Regions from separate parts of the Acidovorax sp. KNOB132 genome, predicted to be linked through region 1. Evidence: predicted binding sites of a transcription regulator. Region 1 holds the regulator's gene; the other holds the start of a gene.
What was found. Region 1 encodes FliA, which starts transcription of late flagellar genes. Its sites were predicted from a motif close to CTAAAGTTTNNNNNNNNNNNGCCGNTA; they were not measured.
Positions count from the first base shown of each region.

Region 2: a site for FliA is predicted at 2,305-2,331, ahead of fliS (flagellar export chaperone FliS). Genes of this name have one in related genera too.

Region 1 covers NZ_BAAJYT010000147.1:1,023-9,387, reverse strand. Annotated here, with positions in the region: gene flgG (flagellar basal-body rod protein FlgG) at 138-920, opposite strand; gene flgF (flagellar basal-body rod protein FlgF) at 961-1,701, opposite strand; gene flgE (flagellar hook protein FlgE) at 1,755-3,032, opposite strand; gene AC27IO_RS16535 (flagellar hook assembly protein FlgD) at 3,090-3,740, opposite strand; gene flgC (flagellar basal body rod protein FlgC) at 3,762-4,166, opposite strand; gene flgB (flagellar basal body rod protein FlgB) at 4,206-4,664, opposite strand; gene flgA (flagellar basal body P-ring formation chaperone FlgA) at 4,878-5,636, shown strand; gene flgM (flagellar biosynthesis anti-sigma factor FlgM) at 5,728-6,063, shown strand; gene AC27IO_RS16510 (hypothetical protein) at 6,106-6,468, shown strand; gene AC27IO_RS16505 (RNA polymerase sigma factor FliA) at 6,590-7,306, opposite strand; gene AC27IO_RS16500 (hypothetical protein) at 7,311-8,108, opposite strand; partial or broken gene flhF (flagellar biosynthesis GTPase FlhF) at 8,101-8,365, opposite strand, start outside.
Region 2 covers NZ_BAAJYT010000013.1:20,981-32,908, forward strand. Annotated here, with positions in the region: gene fliF (flagellar basal-body MS-ring/collar protein FliF) at 1-750, opposite strand, end outside; gene fliE (flagellar hook-basal body complex protein FliE) at 922-1,230, shown strand; gene AC27IO_RS03990 (flagellar protein FliT) at 1,547-1,846, opposite strand; gene fliS (flagellar export chaperone FliS) at 1,849-2,274, opposite strand; gene fliD (flagellar filament capping protein FliD) at 2,434-3,858, opposite strand; gene AC27IO_RS04005 (flagellin) at 4,015-5,238, opposite strand; gene AC27IO_RS04010 (flagellin N-terminal helical domain-containing protein) at 5,624-6,853, shown strand; gene AC27IO_RS04015 (acyl carrier protein) at 6,936-7,166, shown strand; gene AC27IO_RS04020 (ketoacyl-ACP synthase III) at 7,173-8,210, shown strand; gene AC27IO_RS04025 (SDR family NAD(P)-dependent oxidoreductase) at 8,215-8,982, shown strand; gene AC27IO_RS04030 (NeuD/PglB/VioB family sugar acetyltransferase) at 8,992-9,657, shown strand; gene AC27IO_RS04035 (FkbM family methyltransferase) at 9,710-10,939, shown strand; gene AC27IO_RS04040 (hypothetical protein) at 10,988-11,830, shown strand; gene AC27IO_RS04045 (hypothetical protein) at 11,827-11,928, shown strand, end outside.

The sequences.
Region 1 (8,365 bases):
GCCGGCGACGGCGGCCAGGCGCGCGGACGGCGCCGGCAGGGGGGACGAGCGGAGGAAGGAGGCGGTACGCATGGCGAAATCCTGCAACAAGCGGTGGGGGCGTGGGCGTTCTTCGTGGGAACGGTCGGCGTTGCGCTTCAAAGCTGCGCGAGCTTGGCCAGCATCTGGTCCGATGTCTGGATGGCCTTGGAATTCATTTCGTAGGCGCGCTGGGTCTGGATCATGGTCACCAGCTCTTCCACCACGTTCACGTTGGAGGTTTCGAGGAAACCCTGGCGCATGTAGCCCAGGCCGTTCGTGCCCGGCGTGCCCTGCTGGGGCTGGCCGGACGCGGCCGATTCCTTGTACATGTTTTGCCCGATGGGCTCGAGGCCGGCCGGGTTGATGAAGCTGGCCATCGCGATGCTGCCCAGCTGCTGGGGCGCGGTGCTGCCCGGCACGGTGGCGGAGACCACGCCCTCGGTGCTGATGCTGATGGCCGTGGCGTTGGCGGGCACGGTGATGCCGTTGGCCACCGGCAGGCCGCTGGAGGTGACCATGCGGCCCTGCGCGTCCAGCTGGAACGAGCCGTCTCGGGTGTAGCCGATGGTGCCGTCGGGCTGGGTGATTTCGAAGAAACCGTTGCCGTTGATCGCCACGTCCAGGTTGTTGTTGGACTGCTGCAGGCTGCCCTGAGTGAAGTTGCGGCTGGTGGCCACCGTGCGCACGCCCAGGCCCAGGTGCAGGCCGGTGGGCAACTGGTTCTGCTCGGTGGTCTGCGCGCCGACCTGGCGCTGGTTCTGGTAGATCAGGTCTTCGAAGACCGCGTTGTTGCGCTTGTAGCCGTTGGTGGAGACGTTGGCCAGGTTGTGCGAGATGACATCCAGCTGGGTTTGCTGGGCGGACATGCCGGTCTTGGCGATCCACAGGGAATTGATCATGGCGGTTCCTTTGGGGAGGCGGTTGCGTCGGGCTCGGCGGTCAGCCGTTGAGGCTCAGCAGCTGGCTGGCCGACTTGTCGTTGGTCTCGGCCGTCTGCAGCAGGCGCAGCTGCGCCTCGAACTGGCGGGAGGCGGCGATCATTCCGACCATGCTCTCCACGGCATTCACGTTGGAGCCTTCCAGCGCGCCGGACAGCATGCGGGCATTGGGATCGCTGGGCAGCGGATCGCCCGAGGTGGTGCGAAACAGGGCGTCGTCGCCGCGCTTGAGCGGGTCTTCCAGCGTGGGCGTGGCCAGCTTCAGGCGCCCCACGGCTGCGGGGCGCTGGCTGCCGACCTTGGCGGTGATGGTCCCGTCCGAGCCCAGCGCGATCTCCGCGCCCTGGGGCACGTCGATGGGGCCTCCGCCGTCCGAGAGCACGGTCAGGCCGTTGCTCGTGAGCAACTGGCCCGTGGCCGAGACTTCCAGGCTGCCGTTGCGGGTGTAGGCCTCGGTGCCGTCGAGCCCCTGCACGGCGAACCAGGCATTGCCCACCGCCATGGCATCCAGGTTGCGGCCGGTGCGCTGCACCGGGCCGGACGCTTCGGAGTGGCCCGAGGTGGCCTCCAGGGCGAACACGCGGGTCTTGGCACCGTCGCCCTGCACCGGCACGGCGCGGAAGGTGGACATTTCCGCCCGGAAGCCGTTCGTGGAGGCGTTGGCCAGGTTGTTGGCCAGCACCGACTGGCGCTGCGCGGCAGCGCTGGCGCCCGTCATCGAGGTGTAGATGATGTGGTCCATGGAGGGTCTCGCGCAGGCGTCTCAGTCGGTAGGGGTGGGGTTCAGGAAAAGGATCAGCGCAGGTTGACCAGCGTGGACATCACCTGGTCCTGCGTCTTGATGGTCTGCGCGTTGGCCTGGTAGGCCCGCTGCGCCGTCATCATGTTCACCAGCTCGGCCGTCAGGTCCACGTTGGAGTCTTCCAGCGCGCCGGAGCGCAGGGCACCGAACTTGCCGTCGGTGGGCGCGCCCATCACGGCCTGGCCGGATTCGAAGGTTTCGGCCCAGTTGTTGTTGCCGATGGACGCCAGGCCCTGCGTGTTGCGGAAGCTGGCCAGCGCCAGTTGCCCCTCGGCGCGCGTCACGCCGTTGGAGTAGCGCGTCATCACCATGCCGTTGTTTTCGATGTTGATGCCCGTCAGCTCCCCGGCGGTGTAGCCGTCCTGCGACAGGTCGGACACGGCGAACTTGGTGCCGAACTGCGTCACGCCGTCCAGCTTCACGTTCACGCTGTAGTCCGTGAGGTTGTTCGGGTTGGGTGGCGTGGGCGAGATCGTGAGCGGCAGTTGAAAGCCGGTGGCGGGCGGGGTCGCCGCGGGCGCGGTGATCTTGCCGTTGTTGTCGAAGGTGATCTGGCCGACGGGCGCGGCCACCACGGGCGGCGTCGCCGTGGGATCGTCCAGCTTGTCGTACACGTCCCAGGTGTTGGCGCCGTTCTTCTGGAAGTACAGGCTCACCGGCTTGGCGACGCCCTGGCTGTCGTAGACGTTGATCGAGGTGCCGTAGGTGGCGCGCGGCGTGGCGGGCACGGGCGGCGTGGCGGTGGAGTCGCCCGCGGCGTCCGGCGCGCGCGCGTCGAGGTTGAACGATGCGGTGATCGACGTGGTCTGCTTGGCCGGGATCGGCTGCGAGGTGGGGAACGACAGCGGCGTGGCGTTGCTGGCCGTGCGCAGGCCCGTGGCCGGGTCCACCGTGTAGCCCATCACCTTGGCACCGCTGTTGGTGACCACGTTGCCCAGGTCGTCGAGCTTGAAATTGCCCGCACGGGTATAGGCATTGGTGCCATCGGGCTGCTGCAGCTTGAAGAAGCCGTCGCCGTTGATCGCCACATCCAGGCTGTTGCCGGTGATCGACAGGTTGCCCTGGTTGAACTGCTGCGCCACGTCGGCGGTCTCCACGCCGATGCCGGCGTTGGTTCCCCCCGCGGAGCCGATGGCCGAGGCCACCATTTCAGCGAACTCGGCGCGGGAGGCCTTGAAGCCCACCGTGTTGGAGTTGGCGATGTTGTGGCCGATCACGTCCAGGTTCTTGCTGGCGGCGTTGAGGCCGGACAGGCCTTGCTGAAAGCTCATGGTGTTCTCCTGAGAGGAAGAAGGAAAGCGCGTGGATAGGTGGGAAGGGCGTGCCGGTCAGAGCACCGCTTTGATCTGGCTGTAGTTGACGGTGCTGCCGGTGTCCAGGTCGAGCGTCAGCGCGCCGCTGTTGGAGCCGGTGCCCACCACCTTCGCCTGCATGAGCGCCGTGGACTGCACGGTGCCGTCCTTGGTGGAGGCGACCACGCGGAACTGCAGGTCGCTCTTGTTGCCCGCGTACTTGCTGGCATCGAACTCGAACTCGTGGCGGCCCTTGTCCTGCGCGCCCATGTCCACCGTGCCGACGACGGCGCCGCCGGGCGTGACGACCTCGACCTTGGTGCTGGTCGCCGCGCCGGCCAGCTCGAAGTAGCCCTTGCCCGTGCTGTCGGTGTAGGTCATCTTGGAGCCTTCCGCGAGCACCGAGCGGCCGATCATGGCCGTGCCCTGCAGCGTCTGCATCGTGGAAAACTGCTCGGCCATGGTCTGCATGGTGAGGTTCAGCGTCTGGATGCCGGTGACGGTGTTGATCTGCGCCATCTGCGAGGTCATCTGCGCGTTGTCCATCGGATTCATCGGATCCTGGTTGTTCAACTGCGCGACCAGCAGCTTCAGGAAGCGGTCCTGCGCGGCGTTGGGGTCGGTGGCCGAATTGGCGCTGGTGCCCGAATTCACGGTGGCGGTGGAGCCGATGGGATTGAGGATCATGGCGAGGTTCTTCCCGAAAAGTTACTGGCCCATCTGCAGGGTCTTGAGGAGCAGCGACTTGGCCGTGTTCATGACCTCGACGTTGTTCTGGTAGGAGCGCGAGGCGGAGATCATGTTGACCATCTCCTCCACCGCGTTCACGTTGGAATGGGTGACGTAGCCCTCCGCATCGGCGGACGGGTGGCTCGGGTCGTGCACCCGCTTGCCCGGCGCGTTGCTCTCGCTGATGGCGCTCACCCGCACGCCGGCGGCGCTCTCGGCGCCCATCGGCGCCGTCTGGAACACCACCTGGCGCGCCTTGTAGGCCTGGCCGTCCGGGCCGGCGACGGCCTCGACGTTGGCCAGGTTGCTGGCCACCACGTTGAGCCGCTGCGACTGCGCACTGATGGCGCTGCCCGAGACGTTGAAGATGGAGAACATGGACATGGCGGTTTCCGCTTTCCGTGGGTGGTGGCGTTGCGGCGCTTACTGGCCCTGGATGGCGCTCAGCATCGTCTTGGCGTTGCCGTTGATGAACCGCAGCGTGGCTTCGTAGCGCACGGCGTTGTCCACGAAGGCGGCCCGCTCGCGATCGAGGTCCACCGTGTTGTTGTCCAGGTTGGGCTGGGTCTGCACCGAGTAGCCCAGCGTGCTGCCCGATCCCATGCCTGTCGTGGCGGCCGGCAGCGGAATGTGGCGCGGATCGGTGGCGCTTTGCTGGCGCTGGCCGGTGGCCAGGGACATGGTCGACCCCGATCCGGTGCTCAGCGTGGTCGAGCCGCCGCCGGTCGCATCGCGCATCGCGTCGGCGAAATTGAAGTCGCGGGCCACGTAGCCCGGCGTGTCGGCATTGGCGATGTTGCTCGCGATGGCACGCTGGCGCTCGGCACGCAGCAAAAGCGCGTTGCCGTGGAAATCCAGCCTTTCAGTCATCTTGTTGAGCATGTCAGCCTCGCAAAGCGTTGGGTCCTGGCCGGAGAAAAGAGGGGTTCCGGCGTGGGTTCGATTATGGAAATGGGCCGGTTTTTCTAAAGCGCGAAGAACGCGGCGATTGGCGCGCAGTTCGGTGCTTCGTGCGCGCCGGCCGGCCCTAAAGTGCCAGGGGTCGAATGGCCTTCCCTGTTGGGCGGCGCATTCCCCGCCACAGGAGGCTTTCCCATGTCACACACCACCGCTCCCCGATTCCTTCCCACCCTGCGCCTGGCCCGGATGGCCGCTCTGGCGGCGGCCTTTGCCCTGCCCGCCGCGGCGCTGCGGGCCCAGGCCGTGGCCGAACCGGCGGCGGACCTGGGCGGAATCACCCAGCGCTGGCTGGACGATGCGCTGCAGCGCGGCCAGTCGGGCACGGCCAGCATGCCGCTGCGCATGGAAGTGAGCGTGGGGGCCTTGGACCCCCGCCTGCGCTTGGCGCCATGCGCCCGCGTCGAGCCCTACCTGCCTGCCGGCTCGCGGCTGTGGGGCCGCACCCGCCTCGGGCTGCGCTGCGTGGACGGTGCCACCGCGTGGAACGTGTTCCTGCCCGTCACCGTCAAGGCGTATGGCCCGGCGTGGGTGCTCACGGGCAATGTCGCGTCCGGGGCCGTGCTCACGGCCGCCGATGCGACCGAGGCCGAAGTGGACTGGGCGGCGGAAACCACCGCGATCGTGGCCAATCCCGACAGCTGGGTCGGCATGGTGGCCTCGCGCCAGCTCATGGCCGGCCAGGCCGTGCGCCAGCACATGGTGAAGGCGCCGACCCTGTTCAAGGCGGGGGCCGCGGTGCGGGTGGTGGCGCAGGGGCGGGGTTATTCGGTAACATCCGCAGGCCAGGCGATCACCGCAGGCGCCGTCGGCGAGACTGTGCGCATCCGTATGGAGAATGGCCGTGTCGTCGCCGGTGTTGTGTCCGAAAATGGAACAGTAGAGATCACTTTGTAAGCGATGGGGCCCAAGAAAAGCCTAAAGTCCCTGTCGAAGTGGTCGAAAACATTGCTACTGTGCCCCACATCGAGCGGGGTGGGAGAGAGCGATGAAGATAGGTCAAAACCCCGAAATAGCCAATGCAGTGTCGCAAGCCGCCACGGCTGCCAAGCAGGCCAAGGCCCCTGCAGCTGCCGCCGAAACGGCTGCCAAGAGCGCCGCGCCCGCTGCCGCTGCGGCCGCTGGCGTGCCTGTTACGTTTTCCAGCGCCGCCCGCGGACTCGAAGCCAACGGCCGCGCCGGCACCGATTTCGATGCCAACAAGGTGAAGGCCGTGCGCGCCGCCATCGAAAAGGGCACCTTCTCGGTGGACGCCGATGCGATCGCGGACAAGCTGCTGTCCAATGCGCAGGAAATCATCTCCCACACCAGCAACAGCCACTGACCCCGGGTTTCCTGCAGGGGTTGATCGGCACAGGATCCACCCATGCAATTCGAAACCACGCTGTCTGAAGTCGAATCCCGGTTGAAAGACGTCGGTGCCGCCCTGCTGGAAACCGACGCGCTCGCGGTAGAACGCACCGCCCCCCTGTTGCGCCAGGCCGCTCTCGATCTGTCCCAGGCGCTCCAGAAAATCCCCCGCCCCACCGAATTGCCGGCCGACATCCAGCGCCGCATCCAGGCCCTTCGCAGCCAGTTGTCCCAGCAGCGTGAACAATTGGCGCGCCTGTCCGCGTTGACCGAGCGCCAGGTGGCGACCCTGCTGCCGCCCCAGGAGGCTGCGACCTACGGAAACGGTGCTCCGGCACGCTCGGGCGGCGCCGCTCGGATCTACCGGTCGCAGGGCTGATCCCGCCCGGCTTTCCCTTCGCTCCTGGTAAAAGCCAGCCTCCCAAAGCAAAAAGGCCGCATCTGCATGCGGCCTTTTTCGTTGGCGCCAGGGGCGCGTCCGGTGGGACGGCGGCGCTCCGCTAGTGGCTGCGCATCTTGGCCCGCAGCCGGGCGATGGACTGGCTGTGCAACTGGCAGATGCGCGATTCGGTCACGCCCAGCACGGCCGCGATCTCCTTCAGGTTCATGTCGTGCTCGTAATACATGCCCATGATGTGCTGCTCGCGCTCCGGCAGGCTCTTGATGGCGGCGACCAGCGAGGCCTTGAGCCGCTGGTCGCGCAGCATGGCCATCGGGTCGGCTTCGCCGTCGGCCACGTGCCGGTCGAGAAACCCGTCGTCGCCGTCGTCGCCCCGCGTCATGTCTTCCAGGTAGACCAACTGCGTGCCGCGCACCTTGCCCAGCAGCGTCTGGTATTCGCCCAGGCTCAGGTCCAGCTCGGCGGCGATCTCGGATTCCAGCGGGCTGCGCCCGAGTTTCTGCTCCAGCCGGTGGACGGCGTGTTCGATTTCCTTCTGGCTCTTGCGCGAACTGCGGGACATCCAGTCGCCCTCGCGCAATTCGTCGAGCATGGCGCCGCGGATGCGCTGGGTGGCGAAGGTCTCGAACTGCACGCCCTGCGCCACCTCGTAGCGCGACAGGGCCTCGCTCAAGCCCATCATGCCCACCTGGATGAGGTCGTCCAGCTCCACGTTGGGCGGGAGCTTGGCGATCATGTGGTGCGCAATCCGGCGAACCAGCGGCACGTGCTGGCGGATCAGCGCATCGCGGTCGAGCTGTCCTTTGGCGGTGTACATCGGGTCAATGTCTCCGGGCGAAATGCGCTGCCGTCTCCGTCATGCCGAAGGGCGGGGTGGGGGTCGGCGTTGCGGCGCCAATGGTGCACGCGTTTTCCAGCAGTTGCAAGGCCAGGCGCTGCACGTCCTGGGCGTGGTTGGCGCGCACCGTGCTGGTCAGGATGCCGCTGCCCAGGTGCCGCTCGGCGCAGCGCTGCAGCGTGTTCAACGCCGCATGCGTCGGGTCGGCCTGGGCCGGCCCGCCGGGCGGCAGGATGGAGGCCACCGAGCAGTGCACGCCGGCGTGCATCGCCATGTGTTTCAGTTGCCGGTAGCTTTGCACCACGCTGTCGGGGCCGCCTTCGGCGATCACCAGGGGGATGGCCGAGGTCGCGCGCACCAATGGTGCCAGCACCTCGGCGCTGGCGTAGAGCACCAGCAGCGCATAGGTGCGAAAGAAGGGTTGCAGCGCCTGCATCGCGGCCGGGCCGTCGGCGGTCTGGCGGGCGAGGCGCTGCATGCCGTAGCCGGCCGGAATCACCGCCAGCGACGAGGCCGCCGGGCCGGTTTCGAGCGGGGCGCCGTTCTGCCAGGAGGGCTCGGCCAGCAGGTGGGCCAGGCCCGGCGCGTCGTCGGTTTCGCGGGCGGTGCCGTCCAGCACGGCCACGGGATACCCCAGCCGCTGCAGGCTGGAACACACCTGCCACAGGGTTTCCAGTCCGTAGGCGGCGTCGGGCTGCGCCACGACAGACACGACCCGCAGGTCCGACTGCGGCGTGATGCTGTGCAGGCTCGTGGCCTGGTGGAATCCGGTATCAAGCATCGACCAGTCCCCTTTCCGAGGCCAGCTCGGGCGAGTGCGAGAAGAAGAAGTTCAGGTCCGACGCCTTGGGGTCGAAGGCCGACTTGGCGGGCGAGCGCATCGAGGTGCTGATGAGCTTGTGCGCATCGGCGGCCTCCCAGTCCTCGGGCACGCGCTGGCCGTTGGTCACGCCGCGCAGCACCATCTGGTGGCGGATCAGGGCGTCGATCGAAGGGCCGAGCTTCACGGCTTCGTCCACCTTGGACAGGATGGCCTGC
Region 2 (11,928 bases), on a different contig from region 1:
CTGCTGCTCGATCTGCTGCACGTAGCTCAGTTGCTGTGCGTCCACGCCCGAACCGGCGGCCGTGTCGGGGGACTGCGACAGCAGCTTGCCGGTATCGTCCAGCACGCTCACGGCGGAGGGCGACAGCTCCGGCACGCTGGAGGCCACCAGATGAACGATCCCAGCCAGCTGCGTGCGGTCCAGGAAACGGCCGGGGAACAGGCTCAGCAGCACCGACGCGGAAGGCTTTTGCTGCTCGCGGAAGAACCCGTTCTGGTTGGGCAGTGCCAAGTGCACGCGTGCGCTTTGCACCGAAGACAGCGCCTGGATCGAGCGGGTCAGCTCGCCCTCCAGGCCGCGCTGGAAGTTCAGCCGCTCCTGGAACTGGGTGACGCCGAACCGGTTCGTCTCCATCAGCTCAAAGCCCGTCACCGAGCCCTTGGGCAAGCCCTGGGTGGCCAGGCGCAGGCGCACGTCGTGCACGCGCTCGGCCGGAATCAGGATGGCGCCGCCGCCCTCGGCATATTTGTAGGGCACGTTCATCGTGGACAGCTGGGCCACGATGGCACCGCCATCCTTGTCGCTCAGGTTGGCGAACAGCACCCGGTAGTCCGGCTGGCGGCTGAAGACCACCGCGGCGACCACGGCAGCGATCAGCAAGACCATGCCTGCGCCCAGGCGCATCCGCTGGCCCCGTTCGAGCGCGGAAAACCGCTGCATCCACGAGGGGTTGGCGGGACTGATGACAGGGACTTCAGCAACTGCGGACATGGTGCTTTCCAAAAGGTCCGACCCGGCAGAGGGTTGGCGTGGGGCGATTATTGGACGAGCCCCTTGCCGACGTAGCCGAGATAAGGCCGTCGTTTCACCATCTATTCCCCAGGATGGCGCGGCGCCGGCCCCCTAGGATTGCACCATCCCGCCATTCCTTCGGACACAGCCATGGACCTCCGCATATCAAGCCCCACCACGCCACTTGCAGGCGCCGGCCTTGCGCGCCGTGCCGCGGCACCGCAGGACTCGCAGGAAGTGGGGTTTTCCTCGGCGCTCAAGGGCGCACTGCAGTCGGTCAGCGCCTCCCAGAACCGGGCGGCCGACCTGCAAAAGGAAGTGCAGATGGAAAATCCGGCTGTCAGCCTGGAAGAAACCATGGTGGCGATCCAGAAGGCCCAGATCGGCTTTCAGGCCACGCTGCACGTGCGCAACCGCATGGTTCAGGCCTACACCGACATCATGAACATGCAGGTTTGACGCCAGCCCGCAACATCCAACCCATCATTTGCTATTATTTTTATAGCTTAATGCCCTAGTGCTTATTGCACTGGAAGGCCATTTGACTGGTAGTACCTTGCACCGCTGCGGCTGATACATCCGCCGCATGGGTTTTCGATTCCCTGCACCGCCCACATCAAACCCTCTCGGCGGCGGCGATCCTGAAAACAACACGGCCGAAGGCGCACTGCGCGCCAGGCATGCCGGCTTGCCGTTCGTTGCGCTGCGCTGCGCGGTGGCGCCGGGAGGCACTGGCCGGGCAGACAGCCCGGCGAAGGGCGGGCCCCACCCCTCCTCAATGCATCATCTGCGGCTGGCGCTCCAGCAAATGCTCGAACTGCGACAGCCAGGGTTCCGCCAGGCAGCGAATCTGGGCATCGTTGCTCAGGATGCGCTGCATGATGCGCGTCTTTTCCCGGCGGTGCTCCGGCAACAGATCGTGCTCCTGGGCCTTGAATCGCAGTTGCTCGATGAGCACCGCGCAGGCGCCTTCATAGCGAACCACGCCGTCCCAATCCTTGAGCTTGGCAGCCTCCAGCATCTTGGCACTGCTGTCTTCGATGGCTTTGTAGTAATCGATGAGCATTTCAGACATTCTTAGTTTCTCCCACCGGAGGCCGAAGGACGGCCGCCGGCACCGATCTCGCCCCAACCCTGCGCCACCGGCACGATCAGGTTGACCACTTCTTCCACCAGGGTGACGTCGTTGCGCAGGTTGGCCATGGTGAGCCGGCCCACGCAGTAGTCATACAGCGCACGGAGATTCGCAGCCAGCTCACCACCCTGCACAGGGTTGAGGCCGCCCTTGAGGCCTTCTTCGATGATGCGCACGGCCTTGCCCAGGTGGCGGCCCTTTTCTTCCACGTCGCCGCGCTGCATGGAGCCACGGGCGGCGTTGAGCGATTGCACCAGGCCATCGAACAACATCTGGATCAATTGATGGGGCGAGGCGCCATCCACACTGGATTGCACACCGACCTGCCGATAGACCGAGGCGGCGCGGGAACTGACTGGCGTGTACATCGAGAACTCCTTCATGCTACTTACATTCAATATCGGCAGATCAAGAAGGAACTCAAGGACATTTACGAGGTGTTTTGGCGTTCTGACAGAGTGGCGCAGCGGTGATTTATCCAGGGTTCAGGCCAGCCCGCGCGGGGGCGGGTGGCCTGGACGCCGGGCTTACTTGTTCCACTGGGCGACCTGCTGCGTGATGTAGCTGTTGAGGGCCGAAAGATTGCCCATCTGGGTATCCAGCGCCGTGTACTGTGCCCGCATGCGCTTTTCCAATACGGCCGCGCGATTGTTCACCTTGTCCTGATCGGAGGTGTTGCGCTTGACTTCCAGGTCCAGGGCATCGGCCTTGTTATTCATGAGGCCGTCGAGCGACAGCAGTCCGGAGGTGAACGACTTCATGCGAACCGCGGCGCCGGTGCCCGTACCGCCCGAGGCTGGGTCGGATGCGAACAACTGCTTGAGCGTGTCGGGCGTTTTCAGCGCGTTGTCCAGCTTGGTGTTGTCCACCGTCAGCTTGCCGCCACGCTGGACTTCCAGGCCGATGTCGGACAGCGTCTGCAGGGCAGCGGTGCCGCCCGCAGCGGCACCGATGGCCGCCCGCAGCGAGTTCTGCAGCCCGACCGCCGTGCTGTCGCCCTGCAGAACGCCCTTGGTCTTGCTCTCGCTGTCGTACTTGGTCGAGGAACCCAGCAGGTCATTGACGGCGTTGTAGGCATCCACGAAATCCTGGATGTTCTTCTTCATCGTCGCGGTATCGGCCTTCACTCCCATTTCCACGTCGGTCGTGGTCACTTGCGACACCGTCAGGGTCAGCCCGGGAATGGCCTCGGTGAACGTGTTGTCCTTGGACGTCACGCTGATGCCGTTGATCTTGGCCTGCGTGTTCTGTGCGTACTGGATGGTATTGGCCGCCAGGCCCACGCCTGGGGAGTTCTGCGGATCGAAGGCGAGCTTCGAGAGGCCCGGCGCCGCCGGGTCCTCCGCCACCTGCACGCGAAACCCTGACGCTTCCCCGGTGGTCTTGGAGCGCAGCAGGAGCCGCTCGCCGGAGGCATCGCGCAACACGGTGGCCGTGACGCCGACATCGCCTTCGTTGATCTTGGCGGCGATGTTCGTGATCGTGTCGGTCGCGCTGACCGAGACATTGATCGGCTTCGTGGATCCCACGCCGAAGGTCGGTGGATTCGCGGTGGAGTCCCAAGTCCCCAGCTGGATGGTCATGGTGCCTGCGCCAATGACGGAGTCCTTGGCCACGGCGGTGGACGCATTCGATTGCGCGCGGGCCAGTTGCTGCACACTCACGCCGAACGACGATGCGCTGGCAATCCCCGACACGGTGGCCGTGACGGCCGCACTGTTGGAAGAACTGACCGCCATGCCGTTCCACGCGCTGTCCCGGGTCAGCTTGGCCGCGGCATCCGACAAGGTCGAGAGCAACGACTTCACCTGGGAGAACGTGGAAATCTTGGTCTGGATGGTGTCCGCTTTGGCCTGCAGCTGAACGAGGGGCTGCTTTTCCAGCGCCACCGTCTTGGTGACGATGGTTTCGACGTCGAGCCCGCTGCCAATGCCTATCGAGGTAATACCCATTTTGGTCTCCCAGGCAGCCGGGGCCGCCATCAACAATCAATACACGATTGTGGCGAGAATCGCTTCGATCTAAAAGCAGGAAAAGCGGCGACAGGAGTGGCCCTGTCGCCGCTTAAAAGGGTTCGGACCGTTCCGATCCCCTTTATAAGCCACCGATTAACGCAGCAGTGACAGCACGCCCTGGGGCAGCTGGTTGGCCTGGGCCACCATCGCAGTGCCCGCCTGTTGCAGGATCTGCGTGCGCGACAGGTTCGCCGTTTCCTTGGCGAAGTCGGCGTCCACGATCCGGCCACGCGATGCCGACAGATTTTCGGCCTGGATGTCGATGTTGCCCACCGAGTTTTCGAAGCGGCTTTGCAGAGCGCCGAGGTCGGCACGTGCGGAGTTCACCTGGTCGATCGCGCTGTCGATCTTCTTCAGGGAAACCCATGCGTCCTTTTGCGTCGCGACAGTCACGGTGTCGATACCCTTCTTGTCGGTACCGGTGGCGGCCGCCAGCGTCGGGGCGGCGAAGCCCGTGTTCGCCACGGAGAAGCCGGTCGTGCCGCCGAAGGTGATGGTTTCCGGCACAGGAGGCGTTGCACTGGTCAGCTTGGACGAAGCAAATTCCAGGTCGTACGTGCCGTCGTCCTTCTTGGTCAGGAAGGCGGTCACACCGGTGTCGGCGGACTTGTTGTTGATGGCGGACACCACTTGGCCCAGGCGTTCCACACCAGAGCCAGCGGCCTTGATTTCGCCCAGATCGATGGCGGATGCCGAGCCCACCTGGATGGTCAGGCCACCGGCGGCGATCTTGGTGCCGAAGCCCGTGACCGTCGTGTCGGAAGCATTCAGGGCGGTCACGCTGCCCGTGGAGTATTCGATGTTCGACAGGCCGGAAGCCGACGAATTGGTCAGAGCGCCGACGGTGATGTTTTCACCGGAGTTGGCACCGACCTGGAACAGGGCGCCCGCAAAGCTGCCGTCCAGGATCTTCTGGCCGTTGAAGCTGGTTTGCTTGGCCACACGGTCGATTTCGTCGGTGAGCTGCTTGACTTCGGACTGCAGTGCAGCGCGGTCCTTGGTGCTGTTGGTGGCATTGCTGGCCTGCACCGACAGTTCACGCATCCGTTGCAGCATGTCGCCGACCTTGCCCAGGGCGCCTTCTGCCGTCTGGGCCAGCGAGATGCCGTCGTTGGCGTTGCGGGCTGCCACGGTCAGACCCTTGATCTGGGTGTTCATGCGCTCGGCGATCGACAGGCCGGCGGCATCGTCCTTGGCGCTGTTGACGCGCAGGCCGGAAGACAGGCGCTGCATCGAGGTGGTGAGAGAGTTCGCAGACATGCCCAGATTGCGCTGTGCGTTGAGCGAAGCAATATTGGTGTTGATGGTAGAGGCCATTGAAATGCTCCTTGGTAACTTAAATTCCGGCTAGACCGCCGATCACAACGCTGACCCCCATGGCCAGCTGCCAAGACCGGGGCGGCAGTCACGTGAACCCATCCATCGCTTGCCGGTCAACAAATTCGCTTGAACCTGTTGGTTAGGTTATCGGGCAGCCCCTGGAGAACTTGAGCGTCTCCATGCAAAAAAATCGGCTTTCCCCGGCACCGCCCGGGTCAGCCAGCTCCCACAAGGGTGGATATGGATGGTTTTCCGCCCTTTTTTCCCCACGCCAGGAAAACCCCACCTGAGGAGAATTCTCCCAACGCTAGGGTTGCCCGCTGATGGTGGTGTCCTTGGCCACGGCAGCTGTGCCTTGTCCCTTTTGCGAAGGAGTTCCGTAATGGCCTCGACGATCAACACCAACATCGCCTCACTCAACGCCCAGCGCAATCTGGGAATGTCGGCAGCTTCGCTGACGACCACCATGCAGAGGCTGTCTTCCGGCCTGCGCGTCAACAGTGCCAAGGACGATGCGGCCGGCCTGGCCATCGCCGAGCGCATGAACACCCAGGTCAAGGGCCTGGCCGTGGCCTCCCGCAACGCCAACGACGGCATCTCGCTGGCCCAGACGGCAGAAGGCGCCCTGGGCAAGGTCGGCGACATGCTGCAGCGGATGCGCGAGTTGGCCGTTCAGGCCAGCAACGCCACGAACAGCAAGGCCGACCGGGCCGCGCTGCAATCCGAAGTCAAGCAACTCACCGACGAAATCGACCGCGTTTCCAAGCAGACCAGTTTCAACGGCCAGAAGATCCTGGACGGCAGCTTCGCGGGCGCCCTGTTCCAGGTGGGCGCCAACTCCGGCGACAACGTCACGCTCGGCGCCCTGGCAGACACCCGCGCCTCGGGCCTGTCCAGCATCATGTACTCGAGCACGAGCACCGCGATCGCCGTGGATGCGTCGGACACGTCGATCTCCGCCTTCGGCAGCGCGATTCCCGCGGGCGGACTGACGATCCAGGTCGGTTCGGGTTCCGCCATCGACCTGGGAAGCATCAAGGCCGCTGGCTCCGGCGTGGAACGTCTCGGCCAGGTGATCTCGGCGATCAACAACAAGACGGCCGATACGGGCGTGACCGCCTTCCTGACCAAGAACGATGACGGCAGCTACGGACTCGAGTTCGCCTCTTCGAAGCTGACGAATGCCGTTCCCCCCGTGCCGGAGACCATCACGTTCGGCGGCACCACCGGGTTCACCGTGGCCAACACGGGCTTTACCCCGCCCACGCTGACGAATGCCACCGGCACCGGTCAGAAAGGCATCGACAGCGTCGATGTCGGAACGCAGAGCCAGGCCTGGGTGGCCCTCAAGAAGATCGACAGCGCGATCGATCAGGTCAATTCGGCGCGCGCGACCTCGGGGCCCTGCAAAGCCGCTTCGAAAAACGCCATTGCCAATATCGACATCCAGGGCGAGAACATGGCGGCAGCCCGTGGCCGTATCGTGGATGCCGACTTTGCCAAGGAAACGGCGAACCTGTCGCGTACGCAGATCCTGCAGCAGGCAGGAACCGCGATGGTGGCCCAGGCGAACCAGTTGCCCCAGCAGGTGCTGAAACTCCTGCAGGGCTGAAGAAGAAGGCATCCGGGGCTAATACACTGCCGGTGGAGGCCGAAATCTTCGGTCTCAGCGATATTTTTATTCTGGAGTACGCATGCCTTCGCCTTCCATCGAGCAATTCATCGAAAGCTTTCTGACCGCTGTTGACTTCCAGGATCCGGTGGAAGTCACCCCGGATACCGAACTGCGTGCTCTGCCGGAGTGGGACTCCCTCGCCGCCCTGGGCGTCATCGTGATGTTCGACGTGGAATACGGTAAAACCATCGTGGGCGACGACCTGAAGAACTGCACCACGGTCACGGACCTCTACAAGCTGCTGGGGTAAAACACCATGGGCCTGTCCACCCTGCACAACGTGCGCTTTGCGGGCATGGCGAGCTGCGTGCCCAAGCGCGTGGTTTCCAACCTTGAGGATTGCCCTCCAAAAATCCGCTCGGAGCGGGAAAGGCTGGTTCGCAACATCGGCATCCAGCAGCGCCGCCTGTGCGCGTCGTGGCAATGCTTTTCCGACCTGGCGCAGGACGCCACCGAAAAGCTGCTGGAGGAACTGCAGTGGGCCCGCGAAGAAGTGGACGCGCTGATCGTCGTGACGCAGTCGCCCGACTATCCCATTCCTTCCACCGCCATCATCTTGCAGGACAAGCTCGGGCTGTCGCAGTCCACGATCGCTTTCGACGTGAATCTCGGCTGCTCTGGCTACCCGTTCGGGTTGCACCTGCTGGGCAGCATGATCGCGTCCGGCACGGTGAAAAAGGGCCTGCTGCTGGTGGGAGACCGCTCCGCAAGCGAAAAGGACCCGCTGTTCTCCGACGCCGGCACGGCGACCGCACTGGAATTCGATCCTTCGGCCGCGCCCATGTATTTCGACCTCAACAGCGACGGCAGTGGCTACAAGGCCATCATCAAGCCGGTGGGTGGGCATCGAGAGCCCTATGCCTTTCATCACAGCATCCCCACGCGCGACGAGGATGGGGAGCTGCAATGGCCAGACCGCCTCCTCCTCGATGGACCGGCCGTGCTCAGCTTCTCCACCCAGAAAATCCCTCCGGCCGTGGAGCGCACGCTGCAATATGCAGGGGTGTCCAAGGACGATGTGGACTACTTCGTCTTCCATCAGGCCAACCGGATGATCAACGAAACCATCCGCAAGAAGCTGGCACTCCCCCCTGAGAAAGTCCCATCGACGCTGGCCGACTATGGCAACACCAGTGGGGCGACACTGCCGGTCACCATGACCGCGCGCCTGAACGAAACGCTGGCCAGCGGCACGCACAAACTGCTGCTGAGCGGCTTCGGCATCGGCCTGTCCTGGGGCACATGCATCCTGGACATTGCAGGGGCTCGCTTCCCGGCCATGCTGGAGTCCTGACCCGATGGACGCAACGCCCACGCCTTTTCACCTGCAGGGACAGCGCATCCTCGTCACGGGGGCCACTTCGGGCCTGGGCCACGCCACCGCCCTCGCCTGCGCACGCATGGGAGCCCAGGTCATTGGTGTGGGCCGCGACGAGCAGCGGCTCGCTCGCACGCTGCAGGCACTGCAATCCGCCGCACCGGCTGCCGGCCACCTCGTGGTGCGAGCGGATCTGACCCAGTCTGCCGATCGCTCCGAGTTGGTGGAGCAGATCGCTTCCGAGCCGTTGAACGGCATCGTTCACAGCGCAGGCATCTCGCGCCTGTCTCCCGTGCGGATGATCACCGAACAGCATCTGCGCGAAGTCCAGAGCATCAACGTGGACGCCCCGATGCTGCTGACGCAGGCACTTCTCAAGCGCAATCTGATCGCGCCGGGAGGATCGATGGTGTTCATCGCATCGATCGCCGCACACATCGGCGTGCCGGGAGTGGCCGCCTATTCGGGCACCAAGGCCGCACTGATTGCGATGATGCGCTGCCTCGCGATGGAAGTCGTCAAGCGGGGCATCCGGGCCAATTGCCTTTCGCCCGCCCTGGTTGAAACGCCATTGCTCGATGCCACCGCCACGCTCGTGGGTTCGATGGAAAAAGAGCGGGGCAACTACCCGCTCGGTTTCGGCCAACCGGAAGACGTGGCCAATGCCGCCGTGTTCCTGCTGTCCCAGGCCAGCCGATGGATCACCGGCACGACGCTGGTGATGGACGGCGGCCTCACCATCAGTTGATCCACCACCATGGCTGCACCCTGCACGGATACGTCCTCCCCGCATCGGAACCTGCTCATCGTGGGCGCCGGCGGCTTCGGCCGCGAAGTATTGACGTACATCGAAGACGACAACCCGCTGTTCCGACCCAAGGGCTTTCTGGATTCGCGCACGTCGGCCCTGAACGGCATGCAGCGCTCGATCGGGATCGTGGGTGATCCCCTGACCTATGTTCCGGAACATGGCGACGTCTTCATGGCGGCACTGGGCGATCCGATGGCGCGGCACAAATACACCGAAGTGCTGCGGTCGGTCCACGACGTCGACTTCGCCACGGTCGTGCATCCGCAGGCCCATGTGACACGGCATGCCCGGCTGGGCCGCGGCTGCATCATCGGTCCCCGTGTCGGCATTTCGGTGGATGTCCAGCTGGGCGATTTCGTCTGCGTGCAGGAATACACGGTCATCGGGCACGACGTTCGCATCGGGGATTGGTGCCAGATCAACAGCCATTGCTCCATCGGTGGTGGCGCGAAGATCGGCAACTTCGTGTCGATCCATCCCAATTGCGTCATCACCAGCGGCACCGTCATTGGCGACCACGTCAAGGTCGGTGCCGGCAGCGTGGTGTATGGCCGCATCCCGCCCAACATCACCATCATGGGCAATCCGGCCCGGCGCTTTTCCTGGAGCTGAACGTCTCCCCAGGCTCCGCATGCCCGACCGCGAGCAACCCACCATGGCCTCCATGCCCCCTTCCTTCCTGCCCGACGCCTTGGTCAGCCGCATCAACCTGGATCGCTTCCAGCTGGATGAAGCGCTGCTCGCCATGCTGGACCTCTACCGCCGCGATCCGCACTTCTGCATACCTGAGCAGGCGCGCGAGATCTTCGCCCGGCGCGGGGACCGGACACGCTTCATCCTGCTGGGAACGAAGACCTTCGCGGAAGTCTTCATCCGTGCGACCCGTGACCAAGGCTGGGCACTGGCCGTGGTCGACGATTTCAAATACGCCAGCGGCGAGGACTACTACGGCGTGGACATCATTTCCACCGACCGTTTCCTTGCGATGCTGCGCGAGGACCCGGACATCATCGCCATCAACTGCTGCCGAACGGACTATTCACGGCGGTTCTTCGACCGGCTTTGTACCCGCCACGGCATCGCCCATTTGAACCATGAGCAGGTCACCCGGCTCTTCGGCATGAATGATCGGGTGGACTACCGCACGGCCGACTGGGCCCCCGCCATCAGCAGCAGATTCGATGAATTCCTGGCGCTGGAGCGGCGGCTTGCGGATGCGCACTCCGTGAACACGTTGCGCAGCGTGCTTCTGTTCCACCTGAGCTGCAATCCCGAGTGGTATCTCACTGTGGCCAGGCCCTACTCGACCCTGTACTTCCGCTCGGGCCTGCTGACGTTCTCGGACCACGAGAGGTTCGTCGATTGCGGCGCCTCCATCGGCGAATCCACGACCGGGCTGCTGGGCCTCACGGGCGATCGCATCGAACACTCCTGGATGATCGAGCCCGACCGGTTGAACATCGAGGTGCTGCGCAAGCTGCAGCAGGGCTACGCCGGCACCGCGCTCGAATCCCGGATTTCGCTGCATCCCTTCGCCGTCGGGGAGAGCGACGCGGAAGCCCCGTTCCACCATCTGGGGGGGCATGGGGGCAGCATCGCCGTCGATCCGAGCGCGCCCTTGGAGACCGTGCGCATCCGGCGCATTGACGATCTCATCGATGCGCCTCCGACCTTCATCAAGATGGACATCGAAGGCTTCGAGATTCCGGCGCTGCGGGGCGCCCAGGCGGCCATCCGCGCCGGCCTGCCCAAGATGGCGATCTCCGCCTATCACCGCGCGACCGACCTGCTGGACATCCCGGCGCTGGTGGATGCCGTGGCCCCCGGGTACTCGATCGGGCTGCAGCACCACACCGAAGATCGCTGGGATACCTGCCTGTATTTCCATCGCTGAAACGCGGCTGCAGAGGCATTCACTCCACTATCCAGAGGACACCGCAGGATGGCCAAGATTCGGGGCGGCCTCGACCGCGTTCTACTGAAATATCCGGAAATCGACCCGGCCAAGGTCCGGCTGATCGGCTGGGGCGCTGGACAGGCGTTCACGGACTACTATCCGCTGCTGGGCCTGCCGGTGGAATACACCGTGTGCCCGTTCACCGCTCACCAGGACAGGCAGATCCATGGTGTTCCCGTCCGCAGCCCCGAAGCGCTCATGAAGGAACCGCACGAGGATGTGCTTCTGGTGATCTTCGCAGCGCATTCGGCGGAAATCATGAACCAGATCCGCAACCTGTGGGGCGACTACCGCTGCGTGCCGGCCCTCACCCACAGCGGCCGGCATGGAGACATCGACCAGCTCCAGGCGTTCTCCAGGGTGTTCGAAGGCCTGTCCCTGCAGCGCAAACCGCCCGTGCGAACGCCTTCACTTGGCATCTTCGTGCAGGGCCCGGTGTTTCCCTATACCCCCATGGCACTGGCCTGGCAGCGAATGGCGTGTCCCGAGGCGCATCTGTGCTTCGTCACCTGGGATCACCAGTCCGCCGCCAGCCTCGATGCCTGCCGGCCATGGGTGGACGCCGTGATCACGCTTCCCCAGCCCCAGAACATGGTGGACAGCCGCAATGCCATCATTCGCTCGGCCAAGGCGGCGCCCGGCATCTGGCCGAAGTGGGCGTGCCGTACTCCGTGCGCATGCGAAGCGATACGGTCGTCACCGGATCGCTCTACCGAGCGGTGGAAGAACTGTTCGACGATGGCAGCAGGAACGAGGGGAAATTCGGCTTCCTGGCGCATTCGTCCTGGAAGCAGATTCCCTTCCATTTCTCCGAGCGTTTTCTCGTGAGCCGCACCCAGGACATGTGCGAGCTGTGGGCGCTGCCGGAAGACCTGCGCGGTGCGTCCGAGATCCAGCACCGGACCGACGAGCCCTACCAGCAGATC